2 linked regions of the Crateriforma conspicua genome follow. The protein of the gene in region 1 interacts with the protein of each later gene in a pairwise test. Links are inferred from orthologs where the notes say so. Each region holds a gene or a part of one and is shown on either strand. Other genes may lie near its edges.

Region 1 (10,878 bases):
CTGGACAAGCAAAAATCGGTGCGTGTCTATCAAGCCAGCAGTAGCGAAATGTACGGCGACGTGATGGAAACGCCGCAGAAAGAAACGACGCCGTTCAACCCGCAATCGCCCTACGCTTGTGCAAAGGTTTACGCGTTCCATCAAACCGTCAACTATCGTCGCAGTTACGACTTGTACGCCAGCAACGGCATCCTGTTCAACCACGAATCGGAACGTCGGGGCGAAACGTTTGTGACGCGAAAGATCACGCGTGCCGCCGGCCGGATCAAAGTCGGTCTGCAAGACAAACTGTACTTGGGCAACATGGACGCCAAGCGAGACTGGGGTTACGCCAAAGACTATGTCGAAGGCATGTGGCGCATCCTGCAGCACAGCGAACCGGATGACTTTGTCCTGGCCACCGGCCGCACCGAAACGGTTCGCGATTTCTGTCGTCTGGTCTTCGAACAACTGGACATGAATTACGAAGACCACGTGGAGATCGATCCGCGTTACTTCCGGCCCGCCGAAGTCGAATTGTTGCTGGGTGATTGCACCAAGGCGAAAGAAAAGTTGGGCTGGACGGCCACGACGGATCTGGAGGAATTGGCTCGCATCATGACCCAGCACGATTACGAGCTGGCCCAACGCGAAGCCCATTCGAAGACCTTCGTGCCGAACTAGGTTCGGCGTCCCGTTTGCGGGATGTCTGAAAGCTGGTTGAGGATTCTGAAATTGCCGCGAGATGGCGGCAAGGTTTGCGGTATCGCAACCGGTCGTGTCCGGCCTGGGCACCGCTTAGGGCGGACGCTACGATTGCGCCATGGCAAAGAAGAAGAATTCCAACACCGGATTTGAGTACGTCGAACCCATCGGGGATCGTGTGTTGGTTCGCAAAGACGAACCGAAACGCGAAACCCGTGGCGGCATCGCGCTTCCCGATGCGGCGGAGATCCCGACGATCACCGGTCGCATCGTGACGATCAGCGCGGTGGTCGAAAACGACGACGAATTGCCGCTTCGCCAGTACGACAAGATCTTGTTCCACCCTAAAAACGCGATCCCGGTGGATTTGGAGCACGACAACCAGTTGTTCGTGATCCCGGTGGAAGATGTGGTGGCGGTGTTCCGCCGCGACCCGCCTGCCGAATAGTCCACCAGCACGTGGATCCGAGTCATCGCTGGTGTCTGCTGGCGGCAATTCGGACCGGCCCCGAGTGAACCGCCAGATCGCGGGTCGTCTCCTTTCTTTTAAAGTCCGCCGGCCGACCGAGCCTTCTTTACCGGCGCCGCGTTTCCGCCGGGGTTGACCCACCGTCATCAACTCGCAGTCCGCCGCCCATGGCGATACTTCTGGGTCGCCGACGACACGATTCCGCCCGGTGCCGATGAAGTCCGGGGCTGACGAAACAGCCGCCAGGCATCTAAAACATGGGGCTTTACCGCTTCGCAGCCTGGATGCCTGAACCCCGATGTCCGATTCCGCCAGTCCGTTTCGCGCCCCCAACGGCAGCCCGAACTTTCCGTCGCTTGAGCAAGAAGTGCTGGAATTCTGGGACCAGAACGACATCTATGCCCAGTCGCTTTCGCGTCGCAAAGACGCCGATTCGTTCGTTTTCTTCGAAGGCCCGCCGACCGCCAACGGGCTGCCCCACCCGGGACACTGTTTGACGCGTTCGATCAAGGACGTGTTTCCCCGATATCAGACGATGAAGGGCCTGCGTTGCCAACGCAAAGCCGGTTGGGACACCCACGGTTTGCCGGTCGAAGTCGAAGTCGGCAAGGACCTGGGTATCCACAGCAAGGAAGAAATCGAAGCCTACGGCGTCGAACCGTTCATCCAAAAATGTGAACAAAGCGTCTTTCGCTACATCCAACAGTGGCAACAGTTGACTCGGCGTCTGGGTTTCTGGGTCGATCTGGATGATGCCTATGTGACGTATCACCAAAGCTATGTCGAAAGCGTTTGGTGGAGTCTGAAAAACCTGTTCGATCGCGGACTGCTGTATCAAGGTCACAAGATCGTGTGGTGGTGGGCCCAAGGCGGAACGGCGCTTTCGGCCGGCGAGGTCGGGCAAGGGTACCGAGAGGTGGCCGACCCCAGCGTTTACGTTCTGTTCCCGCTGGTCGACCATCCGGGACGCAACTTGGTCGTCTGGACCACGACGCCCTGGACGCTGCCCAGCAACATGTACGCCGCGGTGCATCCGGATTTGACGTACAGCATTTGTCGCGACGACGAAACCGACAGCGAATTGGTCATCGCCAGCGACTTGGTCGAAACGATCGCCGGCAAACTGAAACGCGAACTGCCGGTCATCGGTACCGTCGGCGGCGATGAACTGATCGGTTTGCGTTACGAACCGCCGTTCGATTTTTACAAGAACAAACTGGGCGACCCTCAAGGCAAGCTGATCGACGGCGGCAGCGAATCGTTGTACTGGCGTGTGGTCGAAGCCGATTTTGTTACCACCGACAGCGGTACCGGTTTGGTCCACCAGGCGCCCGCCTTTGGTGAAGTCGACCACGAGGTTCTGGTCCAACAACGGTTGCGTTTCACCGACGACAGCCGTCCGGAATTGTTGTGCGCCGTCGGACCGGACGGCAAATTCACCTCCGAAGTCGCCGGCGATGCCGCGCTGGATTCGGTGGTGGGTGTTTGGGTCAAAGACGCCGACAAACCGCTTTCACGCATGCTGAAGGAACGTGGCCGGCTGTTGCTGTTGGATCAATACCTGCACGAGTATCCGTTCTGTTGGCGTGCCAGCAGCGACCCGTTGATCCAGTATCCGCGTCAAAGTTGGTTCATCCGCACGACCAAGTTCAAAGACTTGATGCTGAAGAACAACGCCGCGATCGGTTGGCAACCCGAACACATCCGCGACGGCCGATTCGGCAACTTCTTGGCGTCCAACGTCGACTGGGCACTGTCGCGCGAGCGGTACTGGGGTACGCCCCTGCCGATCTGGGTTTGCGAATCGACCGGGCGTGGTGAAGCGATCGGCAGCTATGACGAACTGTTGGCCAAACCGGGCGTCGACGGAACACAGTCGTGGGAAAAAGCCAAAGCGGCTGACCCGGATTTGTCGGAACACTTGAAAGTGCACAAGCCGTACATCGACGACGTTACCTACGATTCGCCGTTCGCCGACGGTGCACGGATGCGGCGTGTGCCGGAGGTCATCGATTGCTGGTACGACAGCGGCGCGATGCCGTTCGCCCAGTACGGATGGCCACATCAAAACGACGATCTGTTTGCCGATCAATTCCCGGCCGATTTCATCAGCGAAGCTTTGGACCAGACGCGAGGTTGGTTTTACAGTCAACTGGCGATCAGCACGATGCTGTTCGGCGAAGGCGGTTCGTTGGTCGCCGAAGGACATCAACCGACCGGGCAATCGTTGCAGCCCGATCTGCCGTATCCGCATCCGTATCGCAACTGCATTGTGCTGGGGCTGATGCTGGGCGAAGACGGCAAGAAGATGTCGAAGTCGGAAAAGAATTATCGCGAACCCGATGAGATCTTTGACCGCTACGGTGCCGATGCCCTGCGATGGTTCTTCTTCAGCGGCCAGACGCCTTGGACGGCGATCCAGTATCGCGAGCAAGCCATCAAGGATTCGATCCCCGAATTCTTGTTACGGCTTTGGAACGTGTACAGCTTTTTCATGATCTATGCCGAAATCGACGGCTTCGATCCAACGGTGGCGACCGCGGCCGATGCGAATCTGAGCCCCCAAAGCTTGGCGTCGGCACCGACGTATCGTCCGGCCGATCAACGCAGCGAAATTGATCGCTGGATCCTGTCGGAACTGAACCAGACGATCCAGACCGTGACCGAGCGGATGGATGCGCTGGACAATTACAACGCTTGCGAAGCCATCACGCACTTGGTGGACGGGCTTAGCAACTGGTACGTCCGTCGCAGCCGCGATCGTTTCTGGGCGTCGGACAAAGATTCGGCCGACAAGCATGACGCGTATTGGACATTGTACGAATCGCTGTTGCAGGTCAGCCGGCTGATCGCGCCGTTCGTGCCGTTCATCGCCGAAACGTTGTGGCGCCGCTTGGCCGAACCGTTCGGCGACACCGCAGCGGCCAGCGTGCACTTGTGCGACTATCCCCAAGCGGACTCGTCACGAATCGATGCCAACCTGACCGATTCGATGTCGCTGCTGCGTGAAATTGCGTCGATGGGACGCAGTGCCCGCGCCGATGCGAAGTTGAAGGTACGTTTGCCGCTGTCGAAAGTCGAAGTCGTCTTGGCCAGTGACGACCGGGTGCAGTGGCTGCAGAGTCATGACGCATTGGTGAAGGAAGAATTGAACGTCAAGCAAGTCGAATACACGACCGAGGGCGATCAGTATGTCCAATACACGGTTGTGCCGAACTTCAAACGCTTGGGGCCCAAGGTCGGCAAACAAGTCCCCGCAGTGAAGAAGGCGTTGGCCCAAGCCGACGGGAATGAATTGCTGGCCCTTCTGCAGCGTGACGGAAAGGTCACGCTGTCGCTGGGCGATGGATCGGTGGAGTTGGACAACGATGACATCGAAGTCCGATTGCAGGCACGCGACGGCTGGGCGGCCGCCCAGGGACGCGAGTGCGTCGTGGTGCTGAACACCGAGGTCACCGATGAATTGCGTCGCGAAGGTGCCGCAAAGGACTTGATCCGCGTGGTGCAGAACGAACGTAAACGCATCGATTGCAACTATACCGACCGCATCGAAATCGGCATCGTCAGCGATGACGATGATGTCAACGCGGCGATCGATGCACACGCCGAATTGATCAAGGGCGAAACCTTGGCCGACGCATTGACCACGTCCGCGTTGGATGGCGTCGATGCCGCGAAGTCGGACTTGGGATCGGTGTACGTGCGAAAGGTTGACGGCTGATGAATGCAGGACAATCGCCACCGGATTCCGATCGTCCCGGCGTCGACGAACCTTTGCGTGTGGCGGTGTTCCTTAGCGGCAGCGGACGGACGCTGGCCAACCTGATCCGGCACCGCGATGAATCCGGATTGCCGATCGATTTTCGATTGGTGATCGGCAGCCGAAGCGGTTTGAAAGGACTGCAGATCGCGGAATCGGCGGGCATCACCACCCGCGTGGTTCGCAAATCGGATCATCCCGACCCCCAGGAATACTGTCGGGCGATGTTTGATCCGTGCCGAGACGCCGGCGCGGAGCTGGTCGTCATGGCGGGGTTCTTGAAACACGTTTTGATCCCCACGGATTTCGAAAATCGGGTGATCAACATCCATCCGTCGCTGTTGCCCGCTTTCGGCGGCCAGGGAATGTATGGTCACCGAGTGCATCAGGCGGCCATCGACCGTGGGGTGCGGATCAGCGGATGCACCGTCCATTTTGTCGACAACCATTACGACAATGGGCCGATTCTGTGGCAGCGAAGCTGTCCGGTACGGCCGGGGGATGACGCCGACGCGTTGGCCGACCGAGTCTTTCAGCAGGAATGCCAAGCTTTGCCCGAAGCGATCCGAATGGTACACCAGGATTGGCGTCATTCCGGCGAACCCACTGGCGGTCGCGATACAATGCGTCAGTAGGGAAAACGCACCCCCGCAGACTGTGTTTGACGTGTCGCACACGTTGCACCGGTCGATGCCGGTCGGTCCGTCATCGGGTGCACGTCATGGATTTATAAAACAAAGTCGGTCATGGGCGTTGTTCGTCGAACGATCGTGATTGCGGTTTGGATCATCGGGGCCATCGGGCTTTCGTCGGCTATTTCTGCGCAAAATAGCGACGACATCGACCCCACAGCGGGGCAAGGCGTCTGGATCGACATCGCACCCCCGTTTTCGCGTGGGCTGGTTGATGACGTCTTGGCCGGCTTGGATCAGTTGGCACAATCCACCCCCAGCGATTCCCGTCGCACCGTCGTTCTTGCCTTTCGCGAATCCGCGTCAGACGTGCAAACGGAATTCGAAGAAGCGTTGCGTCTGGCCCGCCGGATCAATTCACCGGATTACCGTCGGTTGCGGATCGTCGCGTTTGTCGACGGGCAAATCACCCGGCACGCGGTCTTGCCGCTTGCGGCCGTGGAACGGTTGATGCTTTCCAACAACGCCGTGTTGGTCGGATTCGATTCGAAACAAGATTCGATCGACGAAACGGTCCAGGCCGCTTATCAAGCCATCGCCAAACGTCGCGGTTTGTTTCCCGAATCGTTGGTGTCGGCTCTGGTGGATCCGGATGGCGAATTGGTGCGTCTGACCACGTCCGATGGCGGGCGACCGCTGGTGACCGGCGACGAATTGCAATCGATGCGGCAAAGTGGCGACGTCATCGAAGAAGACATCTGGAAAGCGTCCGGCGAAGCGTTGTCGGTGTCTGCCGTCCAGCTTCGTGATCTGCGTGTGGCCACCGACGTCATCGCGACCGGACGACGCGACGATGAAACGACCGCGCAGAAGATTCGCGAAAGCCTGGCCAGTCGATTGGATCTAAGGGAATTGCGTCCTTTGGCGACTGACGACGGGGCCTCGGATCGACGCGGCGTCTTGTTGGAAATGATCGGATCGGTGACGACGGCCAAGTCACAGCGTTGGCAAAGCAATTTGAACGCGACCTTATCCGGCGATGTGAACACTTGGCTGGTTTCGGTGGATTCCGACGGTGGTAGCTTCGGCGAAAGCATGGGGTTGGCGGGATGGTTTGCCAGCCCGACGCCTCCGCTGCAACGAGTGGTCGGTTTTGTTCCCGGTCGTGCCATCGGTGATGCGTCCATCATCGCCACCGCTTGCAAGCCGTTGTATCTGTCGCCCGATGCAAAGCTGGGTGGTCCCGGTGCCGATTCGATCCAGCCGGAACAGGTGGCCGATCAACGCGAATTGATCGAATTGATTGCCCGACGAACGAACCGATCGGCCGGGTTGTTGATGGGGCTGTTGGATCGTCAACGACAGGTGTTCCGGTACACCAACAAACAGACCGGACGTGTGCGGTATGCGACGCAGCAACAACTGGTCGACGACGCCGACGATCCGGATTTGGAACGTGACCGTTGGATGCAAGGCGAAGCGATCGATTTGTCCAGCGGCCTGACGGCGGAGCAAGCCGTGCAGTTGGGTTTGGCCGATGGCATCGCATCGTCTTTGGATCAGGTGGCGGCACAGGCCGGGTTGTCCGCGGTGCCCGCACCGGCGGCCGACCGAGGCATCGTGCGGGCGGTCGAAAGTATCGGCCGTCGTCAGGGTCTGGCGTTTCTGGCGTTGATGATCGGCTTCATGATGCTGTCGACTGAAATGAGTGCGCCGGGGCTGGGGATTCCCGGCTTCGTTTCGATGATCTGTTTCGGTTTCTTTTTCTGGGTCCAGTATCTGAACGGGACCGCGGAATGGTTGGAATTGTTGGCTCTGGTGTTGGGGTTGGTTTGTATCGCGATTGAGTTTTTTGTGGTTCCTGGGCTGGGGGTCTTTGGCATCGGCGGTTTGCTGCTGACGATGTTGGCGGTGGTTTTGATGAGCCAGACGTTTGTGGTGCCGCGAAACGTGTATCAGGTCGAAGTGTTGACCCGCAGCGTTTGGATGGCACTTGGCGGATTGGCCAGCACGATGGCCGGGTTCGCGCTGATACGCTACTTCATGCCGCATTTGCCGGTGCTGAATACCTTGGTGATGGAACAACCCGATGCGCAGTTGATCGACCAGCAGGAACGCTTGGCCCATTTCGAAGACTTGTTGGGACAGACCGGGACGACCATGACGCCGTTGCGGCCGTCGGGTAAAGCAAGGATCGGTGAACGCGTCGTGGCGGTGGTCAGCGACGGCCAGGCGGTCGAACGCGGCGCGACCGTTCGCGTGATCAAAGTCTTGGGCAATCGGATCGTGGTCGAAGAAGCGACGTGATGGCATCCACTTACTCCTTCGGCCTGTTGATCCTGTTTTACGTGCTGTTGGTGCTGGAGTTTCTGGTTCCAAGCGGTGGCCTAATAGGCGTTGCGGCGGTGGCATCGGCGGTCGCCTGTTTGGTGACCGCGTTTTCGCACAGCGTTTTTTTGGGGACGGTTTATTCGTTGGTGATCATGGCGTCGACGCCGGTGGTGCTGATGCTGGTGATCAAGTTGTGGCCACACACGCCGATCGGACGCCGCATTTTGAATCGACGCCCCGGTCAAGCCGATCCGCAGCGACCGCAAAAGGTGACCGAATCGGGGGTGGCCTATCCGGATTTGATCGGACGATCCGGTGATGCGTTGACGGATCTGTTGCCAAGCGGTCGTGCCAGGATCGGTGGCGACGCCTTGGACGTCACATGTCTGGATGGCCCCGTGGATGCCGGCAAGGCGGTACACGTGGTCGACATCAGCGGCGGTCGAATCCGCGTCCGTCGTGGTGAAGGTTTCAAAGCGACGCCCGACGAATCGTCGGATCCCAATGTCGTCGACCGCGACTCTCCGGCGGCGTCCGATTTGTCCTTCGACATGGACGATTTTGAGTAGGCTGAATTCGAACCAACGTTGGTACCGCCATTGCAGGCGGCGATTCGCTGCATTGACCCGCCAGCGGAGATTTCGAACCGTTCCCCGATCATGTAGCGATTGACTTTACGTCGCACAGCAGCAGCGCCGTGAATAAGACTGGCGAAAAGCTTCGAAGGCTCGCCGTGGCTAAAGGCTGGCGAATTCAGGTTTGAACTTCGGTAGTTGAATCGTTCGAAATGAGCGGATTGAGTATCGCAAGAGTCGCCCTACGATTGTCTCGATCGGTGCTTCTTAAAATTTTCGGCCTGCTCGTAGATCTCTTTGTAGACCTCGTCACGGTCAACGGGTGGGTAGCCGTGGTCGGCTAGGACGAGGATGAGATCGACTTTGAGTTCAGCTTTGATGTCGTCGCGCTGGCTCCAGTCGGTGTATTTGACTTTGTCATCGACGACCAGCTTTACGGCTTTGGATAGTTCGATCAGCTTGTCTTCGGGGTAGGTGAAGTCGTACTTGATGGCGAGGGCTTTGAGGATGTCGTAGAAGGCTTTTTCTTCGAGGTCGATTCCAAGGTCTGCGAATGAACCTCGTTCATCACCAAGTTCTCTCGCTAGCTCCGCGAACCGGTTGAAAAGTTCATCCGTGACGTAATCAGTGAAATCACTCGTTACATCGCTGACCAGCACGCTTTCTTCGTCCCGCTCGTTGTAGCGATCGACCAGTGATTGGAACTTCTTACTGAACTCGATCCCCTTGGATCGATTCGTCTTCTTGAAGTCCTCAATCGCCTTGGCCAGCAACTGCTGCAGCAACTTGATCTTCGTGTTGGGCAGCTTGATCTTCTCGATCTTGGCGAGGTAGTCATCGTCGAAGATGTCGATGCCGTCGACCGTGCCCATACTGAAGATCTCTTCGACTCCGTCGCTCTTGAGTGCTTCGGCGATCATCTCTCGGACGCGTGCGTTCATCTGAGCGGCGTCGGGGGCGTTACCCTTGGTCAGCTTGAACACGATGGAGCGAACGGCCAGATAGAAGTGGATGTGATCACGCTCGCTCTGGGTTAGGCCCTCGCTGCCACAACAAATGTCATAGGCCGCTTTCATACGCTGAACCAAAGCCATGAAACGCTTCTCGATCTTGTCCGTAAGCATGACGTATTCGGACGCACGATTGAGGCAAGCGAGCTGGCTGACAGAATCGCCGTTGAAATAGTCCGAGGTGTCGAACTTTTGTAATAGCTGGCGAAGCAGGTCCAGGTGGTCTTTCACGGTCACGACGGATTGTTGGATGTCCTCGATGTTCCGCTCGTCGGCTTTGTTGTAGTGAGCCATCGCCAGATTCATCTGAGACTTGATGCCGATGTAATCGATCACCAAACCCTTTTGCTTCGATTCAAACTTGCGGTTCACTCGGGAAATCGTCTGAATCAAGTTGTGGCGTTTGATCGGCTTGTCGATGTAGATGCTGTCCAGTTCGGGCACATCAAATCCGGTGAGCCACATATCGACGACGACCGCAATCTTGAAGTTCGATTTCGCGTCCTTGAACTGGCGTGCAAGTTCTTCGCGATACTCTTTGCTGCCCAGCAGGTCGTACAGATCCTTGTCGTCATCTTTGCCGCGAGTCATGATCATCTTGATCCGCTCCATCGGCTTGATCTTCTTGCGCTCGGTCTCAGACAGTTGGATGCCCTCGGCACACTCGCGGACTTCATTCCACTCAGGACGCAGAGCGATCACTTCCTTGAAGAAGTCCCAGGCGATCTCGCGTTTGCTGCACACAAACATCGCCTTGCCTTCGACTGTCGAACCTTCTTCGACTCGTTTCTCGTAATGAGCCACAAAGTCGGCGGCCAGAGCCTTGATGCGGTCGGGATCGCCCAGGATGGCATTCATCTGGGCCGAGGCTTTCTTGCTCTCCTCGATCTGATAATCGCTGGCCCCTTCGTCGGCGCAGCGCTGGTAGTAAGCTTCGATTTCCTCCAGCTTCTTGTTGTCTAACAGCACCCTGGCTGCTCGCCCCTCGTAGACGATCCGCACGGTGATCTCATCTTTCACCGACTCGGTCATCGTGTAGGAATCGACCACCTCGCCAAAAACATCGAGCGTGGCGTCGATGGGCGTGCCGGTAAAGCCGACATAGGTGGCATTGGGCAGCGAATCGTGCAGGTACTTGGCAAACCCGTAAGTCTTCTTCACTCCCTTGTCCGTCACCTTCAGCTTTTGGTCCAGATTGATCTGACTGCGATGCGCCTCGTCGGAAATGCAGATCACGTTGCTGCGCTCGGTCAGCAACTGAGCGTCTTCGGTGAACTTGTGAATGGTCGTCAGGAAAACGCCGCCGCTCTTGCGTCCGGCCAGCAACTCGCGGAGCTTATCGCGGCTTTCGACGCTCACGACAGTTTGATCGCCGATGTAGTTCTTGGCGTTGGTGAACTGCTTCGACAATTGATCG
Region 2 (9,850 bases), 1.3 Mb from region 1 along the record:
TGAAAACTTTTTCGCCGGAATCCTGATCCTGTGGCGTTATCCGTTCGACCGCGGCGATTACATCACGTGCGAAGGCACCACCGGAAAAGTGGAACAGATCACCGTTCGCAACACGATGATTCGGAAACTGGATGGCGAATTGGCGGTCATTCCCAACGGCCATTTGTTCAAAAACAAAGTGGATGTGTTGACCAGCCAACCACAGCGACGCGTTCGAATCATCTGTGGCGTTGCCTATGGCGAAGATGTCGACCAGGCACGGGAGGTGATCCGCGAGGCCGTTCAATCGTGCGACACAGTGCGAGGCATTCGCACGGTCGAAGTGTTCGCCAATGAGTTTGCCAACTCCAGCATCAATTTCGAAGTCGCGTGGTGGACCGGTGCCAAGCCGATCGACATTCGCCGCAGTCGTGACCAAGTCGTCGCAGCAATCAAACGGGCCCTGGACGAATCGGATATCGAGATTCCATTCCCCTATCGCACGCTGACCTTCAAAGACGATCGCATCGCCGCTTCCCTGGTCGGCATGTCGGGGTCGAACGCGGCGGCCTCCGGTGCAAGCACCTGATACACCATTCTTTCGCGCAAAAAAGATGCGGCAGCAGGGACCCGGTGCGATCACCTACTGCCGCTTCCCCTGCAATGGTTCAGCGTTCAAATTCTGTTGGCCGGACGGGCCTAGCTGTTGCAGCCGACCAATTCGTCGGCGGCCGAACTGAGCTGCGAAATCACCACGTTTTGCTCTTCGACCGATGCCGCAACGCCGGTCGTGTTGTCGCTGACTTCGCCGACACTGTTGGCGATACATTCGATGGCCGAAACCACTTGTCCGATGCTGAACTGGATTGTTTCGACGTTCTTGCGAATCTCCGACGTCGCCTTGCCGGTTTGATTGGCCAGTTCCTTGACCTCGCTGGCAACCACGGCGAAACCGCGTCCTGATTCCCCCGCTCGTGCGGCTTCGATGGTCGCGTTCAGGGCCAACAGATTCGTTTGGTCGGCCAGATCCTGGATCGTGTCGATGATTTCGCCGATCGTTTCGCTGCTGCAATTCAAGTCCTTGACCAAATCGGTCGCGTTCTTGGTGTTTACATCGGCGTCTTTGGCCAACCCGGCGGTGCGAGTGATTCGCTCGCTGATCTCGGCGATCGCCTGTGACATCTCCGAAACGCTGCTGGCGATGGAGTTACCCAACGATTCCGATTGATTCTTGGAATGAACTTGATCGGTAATGTCGCTGACGTTCTTCACCACGCGGGTCACGTTGCCGTCGTTATCAAAGACGGGATTGTAGGCACCGCTGAGCCAAATCTCTTGACCGTGTTTGTTCACACGTCGGAATTCGCCTTGCTGGAATTCACCACGAGCCAGACGTTCCCAAAAACGTGCGTACTCCGCGGTCGCGGCATCTTCGGCCGGCATGAACATGCGATGGTGCTTGCCGCGGATTTCTTCCAGCGAGTATCCGGTGGTTTGCAAGAACAGCGAATTGGCGTGCAGGATCGTACCGTCCGGCTTGAATTCAATCATTGCCTGTGAACGGTTCTGGATGTCGGCCTGGATCATCCGCGCCTTGGTAACGTCGGTCGCCAATTTGATGATCTTGATGACCTGTCCGGAGTCGTCCATCACCGGATTGTATGTCGCTTGAATCCAGATCTCGCGGCCGCCGCGACCGTAACGCTGGAACAGATCGCTGTGGAAGTTTCCGGCGCGAAGCTTTTCCCAGAACTGACGGTATTCATCGGATCCGGCGTATTCGCTGTCGACGAACATCCGGTGATGCTTGCCCTGGATTTCCGACAAGGTGTATCCCACCGTGTCTAGGAAGTTTTTGTTGGCCTTCAGGATGGTTCCGTCCGGTTCAAATTCGATCACCGCTTGCGAACGGTGCAACGAATTCATGATCTGAGACAGATCAACAAACTGATCCGCGTCGATGTCCAACGTCGCGGTGGCGGAATCCAACATGTCTGCCTGCGATACGTTTTCGCTTGCGTTGTTGGACCAGTTCAACAATTTCATCTTTCACCCTTGTGTCTAACGCACCCGGCCGACGCAAATCCGCGTCCCCCGATGCTTGCCTGCACTGTCACTGCTGGGACCCTTGGTCGACAAATCGTCGCGGTCAAATCGTTTTGACGGCGAAGCTTGACTTTTCAAAAAAGACACCCGTGGCAAGTTGAAAACCGAGCCATCGCAGAGCACGAAAACGCTCGCTTTGAGCGTGTGGTAGAATCCGCCTCCCCGGCGGAAGCGGTCGAGGTCCGGTAGACTCATTTCCTGGTGGCCGCCCGGTTTCATTCATGTTGTTCCATAGGACCTATCCCATGTTGCCCCGACAAATGCCGCGGATCCTGGCGTGCCTTTGCTTGACCGGCCTGGCCGCGTTGTCCTCCGCCCAAGCCCAAAGTGACCGCCCACGGATTTCGTTGTCGGCGGTACTCGATCGCGACGACTCGGATTCCGATGGGGCGGTGACCGCCACGGAATTCAGTGGCCCCAAAGCGTTGTTTCGGCGACTGGACACGAACGGTGACGACAAGATCGACAAGGCGGACTTTGCCGACAGTCACTCGGGCGCTTCGGCACGTGGGCGTCGCCAAATTCCCGGCACGCGTTTGGTGAAAGACGTGGTCTTTGGCCAGGGGGGCGGTCGCGACTTGAAGCTTCACTTGGTGCTGCCTGACCCGCCGGCCGATGCGCCGACGCCGCTGATCGTCTGGATCCACGGCGGTGGATGGATGGGGGGAAACAAAGAAGGTGGCGTGGGGCGTCTTTCCCGCTGGGTCAAAGAAGGCTTTGCCGGCGCGACGATCGAATACCGTCTGACCGGCGAGGCTGCTTTTCCGGCGCAAATCCATGACTGTAAGTGCGCGATCCGTTTCTTGCGTGCCCATGCGGACAAGTACAACCTGGATCCAAGTCGAATCGCCGTCGCGGGCAGTTCCGCCGGTGGCCACTTGGTTGCATTGCTGGGGACATCCCGCGGAGCCGACAATTTGGAAGGCGACGGCGGTTGGAACGACCAGCGCAGCGACGTCCAAGCGGTCATCGATCTGTACGGCCCCACCGACTTTCAGATCTTCGTGACCACCCCGGGATATGAAAGCCACAACCGCGATCAATCGCCGGAGTCGCGTCTGCTGGGTGGTGGGATCGTGACCGAAAATCCCGAAGGCATCCGCCGTGTGAATCCCATCACTTACATCGATCCCAAAGATCCGCCTTTCTTGATCATCCACGGTTCGGCCGATCGCGTGGTCCCGGCCAACCAAAGTGAAGCTTTGCACGCGGCGTTGAAAAAGGCCGGCGTCAAATCAAAGTTGCACATCATTGCAGGCGCCGGACATGGCGGTGCCGGCTTCGGCGAACCCAAAATCCAAGAAATGCAAATGCAGTTCTTGCGTGACACGTTGTTGAAAACTCAACACGCCGACGACACGCCTGCCGATTCGGATGCCGTCGATGTGGACTCCCCGTCGAAAGACCGTTGACATCCGGTCGGGTGGTTTGCTGCGTCTGCAACGTGGTTGCTGTATTCTGTCAGACCGAAATGTTTGGCAGGCTGTCTATCGGGATTCGCAACGATGAAACGCAAGTTCGGGCTGGTGGTTTTGGTGGTCGCATTGGCGGGATGCCGACCGAGTAGCACCACGACATCAACAGACGCTGACGGCACCGGCGATAACGGCAAGCCGCGCGTCGCTTTGATCATGAAATCGTTGGCCAACGAGTTCTTTTCCACGATGGCCGACGGCGCACAGGCGCATCAAGAAGAAAACGCCGACGACTACGCGTTGATTGTTAACGGAATCAAAGACGAACGTGACCTTAGCCGCCAAGTCGCCTTGGTCGAAGAAATGGTCAGCAGCAACGTCGACGCGATCGTGATCGCCCCGGCGGATTCCAAAGCACTGGTCCCCGCACTGCGACGTGCCCAACAGGCCGGTGTGGTGGTCGTCAACATCGACAATCGCTTGGACGCGGACGTGTTGAAGACCGAAGGCATCACGATCCCCTTTGTCGGCCCCGATAACCGCGCCGGCGCAAAGAAGGTCGGCCAGTACTTGGCGAACCAGTTAAATGGTGGCGATCAAGTGCTGGTGTTGGAAGGCATCCGAACCTCCTTCAACGCCCAACAACGTCGCGAAGGTTTTCAGCAGGCGATGGCCGAAGCGGGTGTCGAGATCGTGGACAGCCAATCGGCCGAATGGGAAATGAGCAAGGCCAACACGATCGCTTCGTCCATGCTAAGCGAACATCCGAATGCCAAAGCCATCTTGGCCGCCAACGACAGCATGGCGTTGGGGGCCGTCGCCGCGGTCCGCAGTGCGGGGCGATCCGATGACGTGATGATCGTCGGTTTTGACAACATCAGTGCCGTGCAACAAGCGATCATCGATGGAAAGATTTTGGCCACCGCGGACCAGCATGGTGACCAACTGGCCGTCTTTGGGATCGAAGCCGCGCTGAAAATGCTGCGTGATCCCGACACCAAACCGGAAGACGTCGAAACGCCCGTGGATTTGATCCACCAACAAACACTGACGCCGTGATGACGTCTTCGCCGGACTTGTTCACAGCCCGGGGGCTGTGCAAACGCTACGGCCGCGTGACCGTCCTAAAAGACTGTGATGTCGCGATTCGCGGGGGTGAAATCCATGCGTTGCTGGGCGCCAACGGCGCGGGCAAAAGCACACTGGTGCGAATGATGGCAGGGCTGTTGGAACCCACCGCCGGCAGCATGCAACTGGATTCGAACGACTACGCCCCCAACAGCAAACGCGACGCGGAAATTGCCGGCGTCGAAATCGTCCAACAAGAATTGAACCTGATCGCGACCCTTTCGGTCGCCGAAAACTTGATGCTGGCACGTCTGCCGTCGATCGGTGGTGTGATCCGGCGTGGACCGTTGAAGGATCGTTCCAGGGCGGCACTGGATCGCGTCGGCTTGAACGATGTTCCAGTGGACACACCGGTCGCGAAGCTGGGGGTCGGCAAACAACAAATGGTGGAGATCGCCGCGGCGCTGGATCGCAAGTGTCGCATCTTGATCTTGGACGAACCGACCGCTGCGTTAAGTGCCGCTGAATCGGCAACCTTGTTTCGATGGCTGAACAAACTGCGTGACGCAGGCGTGGGCATCGTTTATATCAGCCACCGTTTGGACGAAGTCGCGCAACTTGCCGACCGGATCACCGTGCTGCGTGACGGCCAAAAAATCGGCACCTTCGACGCGACGGAATGTTCGACCGATCGCATGGTGGAATTGATGAGCGGCGATGGCGGCTCGGACGATTCCGCCTTGCATCCGTCACGACGACAAGTCGACACGGTGCTGCGTGTCGATGCATTGACCGGCGGCCTCGTCGATCGCGTTTCCTTCAATGTCAACCGTGGCGAACGTTTGGGGATCGCCGGGCTGGTCGGTTCAGGTCGAACGGAACTTTTGCGGTTGATCTTCGGTGCCGATGTCGCCACGTCGGGCAACGTCTACTTGCGTGATGATGCCACTGCGTACCGCTTTCGTCATCCGCGTCAGGCGGTCGCCGCTGGCATCGCGATGGTCACCGAAGATCGGAAGGACAACGGTCTGTTGCTGTCCAAATCGATCCAATTCAACACGACTTTGGCATCGCTTCGACATCGCTTTGCAACCACTGGCATGGTCCGCGGCCGAATCGAACGATCCGCCACACAAACACAGTGTGACCAGTTGGATATTCGTTGCCACACGATCGACCAAAGCGTGGGAACGCTTAGCGGCGGCAATCAGCAAAAGGTGGCGATCGCCAAATGGTTGGTCCGCGATGCCGATGTCTTCCTGTTTGATGAACCCACGCGTGGAATCGACGTTGCCGCCCGACGCAGAATCTATCGACTGATCGATACGCTGGCCAAAGACGGCAAAGGTGTCGTGATTGTCAGCAGTGACCTGGAGGAACTTTTGGAAACTTGTGATCGCATCGCCGTCATGTCGGCCGGACGATTGATGGAGACGTTTGAACGTAACGATTGGTCGCACGATCAAATCATGCAAGCCGCGTTTTCCGGATACCGAAACCAGGAGGCCGGGGCATGATGCCGAAACACGTTCGCAATGTGCTGGTCCAGTACGGTGGTCTGTTGGCCGTCTTGGCGGTGATCGTCGCGGTGTTCAGCTTTCAAAGCCAGAATTTTTTCCAGCATTCCACGTTGGTTTCCATCGCCAACCAGATCCCCGATCTGACCTTCATTGCGGTCGGCATGACGCTGGTGCTGATTGTGGGCGGAATCGATTTGTCGGTCGGTTCTTTGCTGGCACTTTCATCGGCGGTCTTGGGTTCGCTGATGGTTGACCATGATTGGTCTTTGGGAACCGCCGCCGTGCTGTGCTTGGCCACCGGCGCCGCTTGTGGACTGGTCAACGGCGCGATCGCGATTGGTTTTCGGATCCCATCGTTCATCGTCACGCTCGGGATGTTGGAAATGGCTCGCGGGGCGACCAAAGTGGTGACCGATTCGCAAACGAAATATATCGGATCAGCCGTGGAAGCCATCGGACAACCGTTGCCAGGCCTGTTGCTGTCGCCTGCATTCCTGGCCGCACTGGCTTGCGTCACCGCGGGACAATTCTTGCTGACCCGAACGGTTTTCGGTCGGTATTGCGTGGCGATCGGCACCAATGAAGAAGCCGTGCGAATGTCGGGCATCCGCACCGCACCGTATGCGATGACCGTCTTCGTCATCAGCGGGCTGATGTGCGGCATGGCGGCGCTCGCCCAAACATCACGTCTGTCGTCGGCCGACCCCAACGCCGCGATCGGTATCGAGTTATCCGCCATCGCCGCATGCGTCATCGGAGGCACCAGTTTAATGGGCGGTCGCGGCAGCGTGATCAGTTCATTCATTGGGGTGCTGATCATCGCTGTTTTGCAAACGGGGCTGGCACAGATCGGCGTCTCTGATGCCAACAAACAAATCATCACCGGTGCCGTCATCGTCATCGCTGTCCTGTTGGATGCCCTGCGTTCGCGGTGGGACCCGACCCGACCATAAGCCGATCTCCGGTCAGACCTCTGCACCAACCTTTCGCCAGACTTTCCGTTCCCCCACCTTCCAGCCCCCATCCCGCCATGAATCGAATCATTCCGCACCTGGCAACCGTGCTGTTGATGGCGTACCCGATCGCCGCCGCCCCTTTGCATGCCACGGCGAACGAAGCCAAACCCAACGTGATCGTCATCATGACCGACGACCAGGGTTATGGTGAATTTTCGTGCCATGGAAACCCCATCGTTCAAACCACCAACATCGACAAGTTGGCATCACAAAGCATTCGCTTGACCGACTTTCATGTCGCCCCGATGTGCACGCCGACTCGTGGGCAATTGATGACGGGCTTGGACGCATTTCGCAACGCGGCGATCAACGTCAGCAGTGGACGCACCCTGCTGCGACACGATGCCAAAACCATCGCCGACGTGTTTGGCAACGCCGGATACCGGACTGGTATCTTTGGCAAGTGGCACCTGGGCGACAACTATCCGTTCCGCCCCGAAGACCGCGGGTTTGATGAAGCCGTTTGGTTTCCGTCGTCACACATCAACAGTGTCCCCGATTACTGGGACAATGATTACTTCGATGACGTCTATATCCACAATGGAAAGCGTGAACGTTACAACGGTTACTGCACCGACGTGTTCTTTGATGAAGCCCAGAAGTGGATCGGCCAAGACGCCGATCAACCGTTCTTCGCCTACATCGCGACCAACGCGGCTCACTGGCCCTGGTTCGTTCCTGATCAGTATCGCCAACCGATTCGCGACGCGATCGGACAGCATCCTGAAGTCGTCGACCATTTGTCGGAAACCAAGATTGAATCGCTGGTCAGCTTTCTGGCGATGGGCGCCAACATCGATGACAACGTTGGCGGTTTGGACCGGTTCCTGACGGAAAAAGGACTATTGGAAAACACGATCATTGTTTTTCTGACGGACAACGGCAGCACGATGGGGCCGGACTATTTCAATGCCGGTATGCGTGGCAAGAAAACACAACTGTGGGAAGGCGGCCACCGTGTGCCTTGCTTCATCCGCTGGCCCGCTGGCCCGATCGCAAACCCCAAGGACGTCGACGAACTTTGTCAGGTGCAAGACCTGCTGCCCACGCTGGCGGACTTGGCCGGTATCGCCAACGTTCCCGACGAATTGGACGGCATCAGTTTGGCGCCGCTGATTCGCGGCCAGCGTGAATCATTGGACGACCGCATGCTGGTGATCAACTACAGTCGAATGCCGACGTTCAAGGTCGGATTCACCAAAGGCAATCCGGCGGTGCCGCAAAAGAATGGTGCCGGTGTGCTGTGGAAACAGTGGCGTTTGCTGGAAAACCGACAGCTTTACAACATCGACAACGATCCCCACCAAGATCACAACGTCGCCGCCCAGCACCCGAAAGTGGTTGCAAAGATGCGGTCACATCTGGATCAGTGGTGGGATGGCGTGAAAGATGATGTCAACACACCGCAGCGTGTCGTGATCGGCAGCGACCAGGAAAACCCGATGTTGCTGACCGCCTGTGAATGGCTGGACGTTTTTGTCGATCAGCAAATTCAGGTCCGTCATGCGGTGCTGAAAGATGGCGTCTGGCATCTGAACGTCGCCCAAGCGGGCACCTATGAATTGGAATTGCGACGTTGGCCACGTGAATCCAAGTTCCGCTTGCAAGCCGCTGTGCCGGAAACCCCGGTCACCGATGGCGTTTATGTGGCGGGCAAATCGTTACCGATCCATTCGGCGCGTCTGCGAATCGCAGACACTGAAACCAAACTGATGCCCGACGACGACGGCCAATCGTTTACAACCAGTGTCCAGTTGAACGAGGGCCCGCTTGAACTGCAGGCGACTCTATTGGACGCCCAAGGCGATCCCATCTGCGGTGCCTATTACGTTTACGTCAATCGTCGGACACCCTAGAAGTGACGGTCTTCACGGCGGCAATCTTGGCGGGCGATCCGGTGTCATCGGTCATCGCCCGCCCCCATCTTCTTCGGCGATTGCCAATTCCCGATTCTTTAACAGCGGCAATGCGTGGGCTTCGCCCCAAGCCTTCAAGGCGTACAGGATTGGCTCCAGTGACTTTCCTTCCTCGGTCAATTCATATTCCACGCGCGGCGGGACTTCCGCGTACACGATGCGGTTGATCAAGCCGACGTCTTCCAATTCGCGAAGCTGTTTCGTCAGCATGCGTTGGGTCACGCAGCCGATTTTGCGTTTCAGTTCACTGAACCGCAGGCGACCGTCCAGCAAGTAGAAAAGCACGATCCCTTTCCACTTGCCGCCGATCAATTCCAGCGTTGCTTCAACTGGACAGGCCGGCAACACATAGCTGGAGTGCCGCGATTTCCCATTAGTATCCATTGTGTGCCTACAGGCCGTAAATGTGCGTTCTTGCTCTGTGGTGACTTACACATACTATCAATGCGTACTCACAAAGCGAGTGCGTTTTTGCGGTTTCATCGCTCGACCCGCAAACGCAGAAACGACGTCACCGTTGATCCACGGAACCAGTCACCGCAGGGAATCACGATGGGCTACGACAACTTTTCGACCTTCCACACTTCGCAAGACGGGGCCGTTCTAACGGTCACGTTCGACAGCCCACCGGTCAACGTTCAAGGCATACCGATGCTAGACGACTTGAACCGGCTGGCCGAATTGCTTGAACGAGACCGCGGCATCAAAGTCGTTGTATTCCAGTCGGCGCATCCGGAAATCTGGGTCTGCCATGCGGACACCCATTTCTTGAAAGACATGTCCATCGATGCCGTGGATCGCCAGGACGTGAAACTGCTGTACCTGCAAGA

Evidence for each region.
Region 2: the proteins of ileS (region 1) and Mal65_RS05820 interact in binary tests that used the Escherichia coli proteins (3 or more experiments, as listed by UniProt). The link is inferred for Crateriforma conspicua from one-to-one orthologs.

What each region holds. Positions count from the first base shown.
Region 1 is NZ_CP036319.1:2,908,672-2,919,549, forward strand. The notes cover bases 1,093-5,074. They hold ileS (isoleucine--tRNA ligase), read left to right. Parts: upstream 1,093-1,451; coding sequence 1,452-4,874; downstream 4,875-5,074. Other genes in these bases: Mal65_RS11080 (co-chaperone GroES), read left to right, coding at 1,093-1,132; purN (phosphoribosylglycinamide formyltransferase), read left to right, coding at 4,874-5,074. Also shown: gmd (GDP-mannose 4,6-dehydratase), read left to right, coding at 1-663; more of Mal65_RS11080, read left to right, coding at 803-1,092; more of purN, read left to right, coding at 5,075-5,548; Mal65_RS11095 (NfeD family protein), read left to right, coding at 5,660-7,852; Mal65_RS11100 (NfeD family protein), read left to right, coding at 7,852-8,445; Mal65_RS11105 (type I restriction endonuclease subunit R), read right to left, coding at 8,694-10,878. UniProt on the Escherichia coli protein: Catalyzes the attachment of isoleucine to tRNA(Ile). As IleRS can inadvertently accommodate and process structurally similar amino acids such as valine, to avoid such errors it has two additional distinct tRNA(Ile)-dependent editing activities.
Region 2 is NZ_CP036319.1:1,575,550-1,585,399, reverse strand. The notes cover bases 2,621-5,574. They hold Mal65_RS05820 (sugar ABC transporter substrate-binding protein), read left to right. Parts: upstream 2,621-3,590; coding sequence 3,591-4,559; downstream 4,560-5,574. Other genes in these bases: Mal65_RS05815 (sugar ABC transporter ATP-binding protein), read left to right, coding at 4,559-5,574; Mal65_RS05825 (alpha/beta hydrolase), read left to right, coding at 2,621-3,497. Also shown: Mal65_RS05835 (mechanosensitive ion channel family protein), read left to right, coding at 1-568; Mal65_RS27375 (methyl-accepting chemotaxis protein), read right to left, coding at 679-2,025; more of Mal65_RS05825, read left to right, coding at 2,331-2,620; more of Mal65_RS05815, read left to right, coding at 5,575-6,085; Mal65_RS05810 (ABC transporter permease), read left to right, coding at 6,082-7,041; Mal65_RS05805 (arylsulfatase), read left to right, coding at 7,119-8,960; Mal65_RS05800 (winged helix-turn-helix transcriptional regulator), read right to left, coding at 9,012-9,404; Mal65_RS05795 (enoyl-CoA hydratase/isomerase family protein), read left to right, coding at 9,573-9,850. UniProt on the Escherichia coli protein: Part of the ABC transporter complex RbsABC involved in ribose import. Binds ribose. Also serves as the primary chemoreceptor for chemotaxis.